Regions from separate parts of the Streptomyces sp. NPDC044033 genome, predicted to be linked through region 1. Evidence: riboswitches for the same ligand, from Rfam matches in the RefSeq annotation. Region 1 holds a riboswitch; the other holds the start of a gene.
The links. Region 1 has a riboswitch for S-adenosylmethionine ahead of thrC (threonine synthase). Riboswitches for the same ligand answer to the same signal wherever they lie in the genome.

Region 2: another riboswitch for S-adenosylmethionine. It lies ahead of AC07AB_RS07635 (aminotransferase class V-fold PLP-dependent enzyme); the one in region 1 lies ahead of thrC (threonine synthase).

Annotation. Positions count from the first base shown of each region.
Region 1 covers NZ_JBWKFF010000004.1:197,830-202,528, forward strand. Annotated here, with positions in the region: gene AC07AB_RS10350 (alpha,alpha-trehalose-phosphate synthase (UDP-forming)) at 1-452, opposite strand, end outside; gene AC07AB_RS10355 (glucosyl-3-phosphoglycerate synthase) at 672-1,625, opposite strand; SAM riboswitch class I at 1,774-1,916, shown strand; gene thrC (threonine synthase) at 1,934-3,226, shown strand; gene AC07AB_RS10365 (MoaD/ThiS family protein) at 3,282-3,560, shown strand; gene AC07AB_RS10370 (cold-shock protein) at 4,086-4,289, shown strand; gene groL (chaperonin GroEL) at 4,631-4,699, shown strand, end outside.
Region 2 covers NZ_JBWKFF010000003.1:23,701-28,399, reverse strand. Annotated here, with positions in the region: gene qcrB (cytochrome bc1 complex cytochrome b subunit) at 1-455, shown strand, start outside; gene trpD (anthranilate phosphoribosyltransferase) at 590-1,654, shown strand; SAM riboswitch class IV at 1,767-1,884, shown strand; gene AC07AB_RS07635 (aminotransferase class V-fold PLP-dependent enzyme) at 2,108-3,514, shown strand; gene AC07AB_RS07630 (Lrp/AsnC ligand binding domain-containing protein) at 3,554-3,835, opposite strand; gene AC07AB_RS07625 (rhomboid family intramembrane serine protease) at 3,874-4,620, opposite strand.

The DNA.
Region 1 (4,699 bases):
GCGCCCGGCGCGGCCTCGGCGGCCAGCGCGTCCGCGAAGGCCGCGTTGTACGTCTCGTACGCGCCCCACTGCTCCCGGAAGCCCGCGTCGAATACGGGCTCCAGCGGGGTCTCGTACAGCAGGTGGTGGACGAACCACAGCACGGAATTGGCGATGCCGTTGTACGCGGCGGCGAACACGTCGGGCGCGATGTCCAGCATCCGGACGCGCTGTCCGCCGGTGTCGTCGGCCGGCAGATGGCCGCCCTCGGAGCGCCGTACGGCCTCCCGGTCGCCGTCCCCGAGCGCCGCGCACACCCAGACGGCGTCGGTGTCCGGCCCGATCGCCGACAGCCCGGAGACCAGCCCGCCCCCGCCCCGCTTGGCGGCGAGCGACCCGTCGTCGTCCCGCGAGAAGGAGACCGGGCCGCGATTGGACGCGACGAGGACCTGGGCGCCGTGCTGGGAGGCCATAGGGCGAGCCTAGCCACTGGCTTGAGCGCTCAAACGCGGGCGTGGCATCCGGGCCGGCGACAGGGGCAGCGGCGGGGGCAGCGCTCGCGGTCGCCGCGGGGTGCCGCCAAGGTGCCGCTGGGGCTCCGCCCCGGACCCCGGTCCTCAATCGCCGGACGGGCTGAAGTGCCCTCGGGCTGTTGCCGGAATGGCTGCGGGCCGCCCCCGGCCCGCCCGTCCCTACGCCGCCCGCCGCGCCACATACTCCGGTATCTCGCCCATCGGCGGCCGCTCCTCCGTGTCCACCGCGTGCGTACGCGCCACGAACCCGTCCTCACCCCGGTCGAACTGCGTCAGCGCCGGACGCACCAAATGCCCGCGCGCCAGGCGCAGTTGAGCGGTCCGGTAAATGGCCGCGGCCATCCGCCCCAGCGCCTGCCCGTCCTGGTGGCGGTGTTTGCGCACCCCCACGTCGACCTGGGCGAGCGCGTCCAGGCCCACGGTGTGCAGGGCGTCGACGAGGAGGCCCAGCTCCACGCCGTAGCCGACGGGGAACGGCAGCCGTTCCAGCAGCGAGCGGCGCGCCGCGTACTCGCCGCCGAGCGGCTGCACGAAGCCCGCCAGCCGCGGCCAGTGCAGGTTGAGCAGCGGGCGGGCCACCAGCTCCGTGACCCGGCCGCCCTGGCCCGCAGCGTCGCCGAGCGGACGGTCGTACATCGCCTTGACGAAGTGCACGTCCGGGTCGGTCAGCAGCGGGCCGACGATGCCCGAGACGAAGTCCGCGGAGAACTCCCGGAGGTCGGCGTCGACGAAGCAGACGATCTCGCCGCTGGTCGCCAGCAGCGACCGCCACAGCACCTCGCCCTTGCCCGGCAGGGCGGGCAGCCGCGGCAGCACCGCGTCCCGGTGCACGACCCGGGCGCCGGCCGCCGCCGCGACGGCGGCCGTACGGTCCGTGGAACCGGAGTCCAGCACCACCAGCTCGTCCACCAGCGGCACGGGTCCGTCCATCAGCTCCCGGCGGATGGCGGCGACGATCGCGCCGACCGTCGCCTCCTCGTCGAGGGCGGGCAGCACCACGCTCACCGTGCCGCGCGAACCGGCGGCACGCTTCGCGGCGAGGAGCTGGTCGAGCGGGCGGTCGGCGGCGGACCAAGAGCGCTGCTTCAGCCAGTGCTCGACCTCTTCCAGCACGTCGAAAGTCTCCTTTGTGATCCATCTCGCGGTTCGGACGACTATCTCAACCGTCCATGGCTTCGGTTACAGTCTTGAACAACGCGGACGCCCGTCGCATGTCGGGGTCGCGCGTCGACAAACGCCTGGGCCCCGCCCAGTGCCATACCGCTCATCCAGAGGGGCAGAGGGAACGGCCCGTTGAAGCCCCGGCAACCCTCCCGCCGGTCTCGCCGAAATATTCGCGAGGCTCCCGGTGGGGAAGGTGCCAATTCCGTCTCGCGGCGAGATTCGTCGCGGGGAAGATGAGGAGAAAGGGCCTCGCCTCCATGGCTGTGCAAGCCGCAGAGAACACCGCTTCCACCACCCCCGTAGACCTCGGTCCCGCCGTGGCACTCTCCTGCCGCGAGTGCGGCGAACGGTTCGCCCTCGGCCCGATCTTCGCGTGCGAGGTCTGTTTCGGCCCGCTCGAAGTCGCGTACGAGCTGCCGGCCGGCGACCCGGAGGAACTGCGCCGGCGGATCGAGGCCGGCCCCGACAACATCTGGCGGTACGCCCCGCTGCTGCCGGTCCCGGCCGACGTGGCCGGGAAGCCGAACCTGAACCCCGGCTTCACCAAGCTCGTCAAGGCCGACCACCTCGCCCGCGAGCTGGGCGTCACCGGCGGCCTGTACGTCAAGGACGACTCCGGCAACCCGACGCACTCCTTCAAGGACCGCGTCGTCGCCATCGCCGTCGAGGCCGCCCGCGCCTTCGGCTTCACCACGCTCTCCTGCTCCTCGACCGGCAACCTCGCGGGCGCGGTCGGCGCCGCGGCGGCCCGCTCCGGCTTCAAGTCCTGCGTGTTCATCCCGCACGACCTGGAACAGGGCAAGGTCGTCATGGCCGCGGTCTACGGCGGCGACCTCGTCGGCATCGAGGGCAACTACGACGACGTCAACCGGTTCTGCTCCGAGCTCATCGGCGACCCGGCGGGCGAGGGCTGGGGCTTCGTCAACGTCAATCTGCGCCCGTACTACGGCGAGGGCTCCAAGACGCTCGCGTACGAGATCTGCGAGCAGCTCGGCTGGCGCATCCCGGACCAGCTCGTCATCCCGGTCGCGTCCGGCTCCCAGCTCACGAAGATCGACAAGGGGCTCAAGGAGCTGATCCGGCTCGGGCTGGTCGAGGACCGCCCGTACAAGATCTTCGGCGCCCAGGCCGAGGGGTGCTCGCCGGTCTCCACGGCCTTCAAGGCGGGCCACGACGTCGTACGGCCGCAGAAGCCGGACACCATCGCCAAGTCGCTCGCCATCGGCAACCCGGCGGACGGCCCGTACGTGCTCGACATCGCCCGGCGCACGGGCGGCGCGGTCGAGGACGTCAACGACGCGCAGGTGGTGGACGCGATCAAGTTGCTGGCCCGTACGGAGGGCGTCTTCGCGGAGACCGCGGGCGGCGTGACGGTCGGCGTCACCAAGAAGCTGATCGAGGGCGGGCTGCTCGACCCGGCCCTGACCACGGTCGTCCTGAACACCGGCGACGGCCTCAAGACGCTGGACGCGGTGGCGCCGACCACCGGGCCCACGGCGACGATCCGCCCCAGCCTGGACGCGTTCCGCGCCGCCGGCCTGGCCGGCTGACCCGGCTGCCCCGACACATCCCAGCCCACCCCGTCCACCCCCGAAGGGAACCGTCATGAGCATCAATGTCCGAATTCCTACCATTCTCCGTACGTACACGGGCGGCCAGGCCGAGGTGCCGGCCGAGGGCGCGACCGTCGCCGAGGTCATCGCCTCCCTGGAGACGAACCACCCGGGCATCGCCGCGCGCGTGCTGGACGACTCCGGCAAGCTGCGCCGCTTCGTGAACGTGTACGTCAACGACGACGACGTGCGCTTCGAGGGGGGCCTCCAGGCGGCGACGCCCGACGGCGCGGGCATCTCGATCATCCCGGCGGTCGCGGGCGGCTGCTGAGGTTCCTCGGCGCTCCCCGCCGTTCCTCCCCGCCGCACCTCCCCACCCCGCCACGTCGCCCCGCCGCGTCGCCCCTCCCGAAACGTCCCCGAAGCGTCCCTGAATCGCCCTCGGAGCAATCCCGAATCGATCTCGGATCGCCCGCGAATCGCCCCGGCCAGAAATGGACGGGGCGATTCCGTCTGTTGAATGGCGATACAGTTGAAGACGATCCCCCTCCGGCGTCGGTGCCGAACGCACATGAGAACCCGTCAAGTTGCGTGCAAAGACTGTGTGCGAATTGCCGGGTAAGTTGCGCTATGCCCGGCCCGACTTGCCCCGGATTGCTGGGAATTCTCCGCATAGCGCCGGTCGGCCACCGTCGGAATTCTCGTCCGATTGACCTGTTGCAGACGGCATCCGTGCAGATACATTCAGCCGCGGTCGACGCGTTCCGGCGCACACCCCCACCTGTCAGGGGGTGAGGTCTGACCCGGGTCCGCGAAGTGCGGTCCTGCGCAAGGGCCAGTAATAGGGGAGTTAGGCATGGCTCAGGGCACCGTCAAATGGTTCAACGCGGAGAAGGGGTACGGCTTCATCGCGGTCGACGGTGGTGCGGATGTATTCGTCCACTACAGCGCGATTCAGATGGACGGCTACCGCACCCTCGAGGAGGGTCAGCGAGTGGAGTTTGAGATCTCGCAGGGCCAGAAGGGGCCGCAGGCGGACATGGTCAAGCTCGCCGTCTGATCTCGGCGCGATCGACCACCGGCTCACTCACATGTGGGGCCCGTACCTTCCGGGGTGCGGGCCCCTCGTGCGTCCCGGGGTTCCGGTCGTGTCCCGACCGCCTCCGGGTCTGCGAAGCCGCTTGCACTCTCGGGGGTCGAGTGCTAATCATTGGGCTTAGCACTCTCCCAGTGAGAGTGACAGAAATGGACCGGGTCGGTGAGGCCCGTACGCCGGGTGGGGCAAGGAACCACAAGGCGACAGGTCGTCCGTCGCGGGCGCCACGCGGTCCGGAGCAATCCGCCCCCGAGCTCCTTACAGGGAGCAGGGGGACCCCCTTCTGTCCGGGAGGACCACTTCACATGGCCAAGATCATCGCGTTCGACGAGGAGGCACGGCGCGGCCTCGAGCGCGGCATGAACCAGCTCGCC
Region 2 (4,699 bases), on a different contig from region 1:
TGCTGCTCGTCGGCGGTGGAAACGACCTCTGGGCCACCCACTTCCACCTCTCGATCAACGCGATCACCTGGTTCGTCCGCGTCGGTTTCTTCGTGGTGCCGGTGCTGGTCTTCATCGCCACCCGCCGGATCTGCCTCGGGCTCCAGCGCAGCGACCGCGACAAGGTGCTGCACGGGCGCGAGTCCGGCATCATCAAGCGGCTGCCGCACGGTGAGTTCGTCGAGGTCCACGAGCCGCTCTCGCAGGAGCAGCTGCACACCCTCACGGCGCACGACCAGCCCAAGCCGCTGGAGGCCGGTCCCGAGGTCGACGAGAACGGCGTCGAGCGCAAGGTCGGCCGGACCACCAAGCTCCGGGCGAAGCTCTCCAAGGGCTTCTACGGCGAGGGGACCCAGATCCCCAAGCCCACCACCGAGGAGTACGAGGAGATCACGAGCGGCCACGGCCACCACTGATCCCACGCCTTAGCGCGTCATCCGCTGATCGCCACAGCGAGAGCCCCGTCCAGCGCATGGACGGGGCTCTTCGCTGTCCGTACGCCTGGATAGGCTGGCCCCGCGAACCCAGACGACCACCAGGAGCGTGGACCATGAACGTTGCGACCCCGGCAGGCGGCGACAGCGCGACGGCCCGTACCTGGCCGGGCGTACTGGACGCGCTCCTGGAACACCGCGACCTCGGCGCCGACGACACCGCGTGGGCCATGGACCGCATCATGCGCGGCGAGGCGAGCGACGCCCAGATCGCCGGCTTCGCGGTCGCGCTGCGCGCCAAGGGCGAGACCGTCGCCGAGATCTCCGGGCTGGTACGGGCCATGTACGAGCACGCCAACCTCATCGAGGTGCCCGGCCGCACCATCGACATCGTCGGCACCGGCGGCGACGGGGCCAAGACCGTCAACATCTCCACCATGTCCTCGATCGTGGTGGCCGGCACCGGGGCGAAGGTCGTCAAGCACGGCAACCGCGCCGCGTCCTCGGCCAGCGGCGCCTCCGATGTGCTGGAGAAGCTCGGCGTCAACCTGGACCTGCCCCCGCGGCAGGTGGTGCGGGTCGCCGAGGAGGCGGGCATCACCTTCTGCTTCGCGGTGAAGTTCCACCCGTCGCTGCGTCATGTGGCCGCCGCCCGGCGGGAGCTGGGCATCCGGACGACCTTCAACGTGCTGGGCCCGCTGACCAACCCCGCGCGGGTCAAGGCCCAGGCCACCGGGGTCGCCGACGCCCGGATGGCGCCGATCCTCGCCGGCGTGCTCGCCGAGCGCGGCTCCAGCGCGCTGGTCTTCCGCGGCGACGACGGGCTGGACGAGCTGACCACGACCGCGACCTCCCGGGTCTGGATCGTGCGGGACGGAGCGGTCCGCGAGGAGGCGTTCGACCCGCGGGACGTCGGCATCGGCCTGGTGCCGGTCTCGGCGCTGCGGGGCGCGGACGCCTCGTACAACGCGGATGTCGCGCGCCGGCTGCTCGCGGGGGAGACCGGGCCCGTACGGGACGCGGTGCTGCTCAACTCGGCGGCGGCGCTGGTGGCGCTGGAGCCGACACGGGAGCCGCTCACCGCGCAGATCTCGGCCGGGATCGTCCGGGCCGCCGAGGCCATCGACTCGGGCGCGGCGCGCGGCGCGCTGGAGCGCTGGGTCGTGGCGAGCAACGCCTGACGCTCCGCGCGGTGCCCGTCGGGCCGCCGGAGCGCTTCGTGTGACGCAGGGCGCAGTCCACAGTGCGGACCGCGCCTTGCGTATCGAAGATCGTGTGGCAAGATGCTGCACAGGTCATGAGTGACAGCGACACAGGCCCCGGCTCGCTGTCCGGCAACCCTCCGTCCGTGGCGGGGTGCCCCGGGTGAAGACCAGGTCGTGGACAGCAAGGTCCTCGGCAAGCGCGGGCCCCTCGTCCAGGGGTCCTGGTCTTGAGGGAGCAGTCTCGTGAGCACGCGAATGCGATAGGGCCGTCGGCCCCTTTTCTGACATCCCCTGAGGTTTCCTCAGGTCTTCTCAGATCTCTTCATGCCTCCGTACGCGGCGCCAGCCGTGCGTCGAGGCATCCCGCACGCGATCCCCAGCGCGTGCGCACCCGAAGACATTCCGCCTGCACCGCCGGGAGAGTTCAGCATGTCCGCACACGCCACCGCCACCACTGTCGCCGCCGCCACCGCGGCCGTTCCCGAGGCCGTGCCGCCGCTGCCGGTGCTCGGCCGGGACGTCAGCGTTCCGCTGGTCACCGGCGGCGAGGTCACCTACGCGGCGCTCGACTACGCCGCCAGCGCCCCCGCGCTACAGCGGGTCTGGGACGACGTCGCCGCCTACGCCCCCTACTACGGCAGCGTGCACCGCGGCGCGGGCTACCTCTCGCAGCTCTCCACCGACCTCTTCGAGAACAGCCGCGCCGACGTCGCGGACTTCCTCGGCTGCCGCGCGGACGACCAGGTGGTCTTCACGCGCTCCACCACCGACTCGCTCAACCTGCTCGCCGCGGCCCTCCCGCCGGGCACCCGGGTGTTCGTCTTCGAGACCGAGCACCACGCCGCGCTGCTGCCGTGGGAGCGGCGCGCGGCCGGTTCCGATGTCACCGTCACCTACCTCGACGCGCCGCGCACCCCGGCGCAGGCCGTCGAGACGCTGGAGAAGGCGCTGGCCGACCGGGAGCCGTACGGGCCCGCGCTGGTCTGTGTGACGGGCGCGTCCAATGTGACGGGCGAGCTGTGGCCCGTACCGGAGCTGGCGGCGGCCGCCCACGCGCACGGCGCGCGGATCGTGCTCGACGCCGCGCAGCTGGCGCCGCACCACCCGGTGGACGTGGCGGGCTCGGGCGTGGACTGGGTCGCGTTCTCCGGCCACAAGCTGTACGCGCCGTTCGGCTCGGGTGTGCTGGCCGGGCGCCGGGACTGGCTGCTGGCGGCCGAGCCGTACCTCGCGGGCGGCGGCGCGAGCCGCAGGGTCGAGCGGCGCGCGGACGGCGGGGTGGACGTGGAGTGGCACGACACCGAGGCCCGGCACGAGGCCGGCTCGCCCAACGTGATCGGCGTCTACGCCATCGCCGCCGCCTGCAAGGCGCTGACCGAGGCCGGATTCGACACGCTCGTCGAGCGCGAGCAGCGGCTCGTGGCGCGGGTCCGCGAGGGGCTCGCCGAGGTCCCCGAGGTGAAGGTGCTCTCGCTCTTCGGCGACGACGCCCCCCGGGTCGGTGTCATCTCCTTCGTGGTGGAGGGCTGGAACAGCTCGCACTTCGCGGCGGCGCTCTCCGCCGAGTACGGCATCGGCGTCCGCGACGGCCTCTTCTGCGCGCACCCGCTGGTGCGGACGCTGCTGGGGGCGGAGAGCGACGAGGTGGGCGAGTGCGGCGCGCCCGAGGCCGCGCCGGGGGAGCGCTCGCTCAACGCGATCCGCGTCAGCTTCGGCGCGGGCACCCCCGACGAGCACATCGACCGGTTCGTGGGGGCCGTACGCGAGCTGGTCACGTCCGGCGCCAAGTGGGACTACCGCACCGAGGGCGGGCGCTGCGTGCCGGTGTCCGCCTGAGCCCCGCCGCCGGCCGCCTTCGCGAAGCGGCGCCGGGCGCTACGCGTCCAGGCCGATCGCGAAGGCCGCCTCCAGGTCGTGCTGCGAGTACGTGCGGAAGGCGATGTGGGTCTCGGTGGAGGCCACGCCCGGCACCTTGCTGATCCGGCCCGGGATGACGTCCGCGAGGTCGTCGTGGCGGGCGACGCGGACCATCGCGATCAGGTCGTGGGCACCGGTGACCGAATAGACCTCGCTGACGCCTTCAAGGGCGGCGATCTTCTCGGCGATCTCGGGGATCTGGTCCACGCTCGTCTTGATGAGCACGATCGACGTGATCAAAGGCTGGCTCCTCCTCGCGGGTCCGGGGGCCCGTGGCGTCAGCCGCTGATGCCGGGGTCCCCGGGTGGGCGCGCCCCCTCGCTGGGCGGGGCCGCGCCTTTCACTCTAGCCGGACGCCGGTAGCGGACCCACGCGTAGAGGAAGCCGAGCGAGAACCCCACCAGGTGGGCCAGGTAGGCGACGCCCGGCTGGGGATCGGCGGCGCGGGCGGCCAGCCACTGGAGCACGAACCAGAAGATCAGCACGGCCCAGGCGGGGAAGCGCAGCGGCAGGAAGAAGAGGAAAGGAAAGAGACTCGTCACCCGCGCCCGGGGAAAGAGGCAGAGGAACGCGCCGAGCACCCCGGAGATCGCTCCGGACGCCCCGACCAGGGCCTGGGTGGAATCGGCGTGCGCGGTGGCGTAGCCGAGCAGTGCCAGGTAGCCGGTGGCGACGTAGAAGACGGCGAAGTGGAACCGGCCCATACGCTCCTCCGTCATCGCGCCGAAGACGAAGAGGAAGAGCATGTTGCCCAGCAGGTGCAGCCAGTTTCCGTGCACGAACAGGGCGGTGAGCGGAGTGAGCGGCTCCAGCGGCGCACCGCGCCACAGATCGGCGGGCACGATGCCCCAGCGTTCGAAGTAGGCCGTCTGCGCGGCGATCAGGCCGGCGTCCGTGCCGTACGCCCGGTTGAAGCCGGAGGCGGGGCCGATCAGGAAGACCAGGCAGCTCAGGCCGATGAGGGCGTAGGTCACGACGGGGCCCGCCGGGGTGCCGGCCCTGCCGCCCGCCGCCTTCTTGATCATGCCCGGATCATCTCGTACCGGGTGGAACCTGTACGGAGCGCCTCGCCGGGGCGGCGCGGCAGCACCAGGCCGTAGGGTT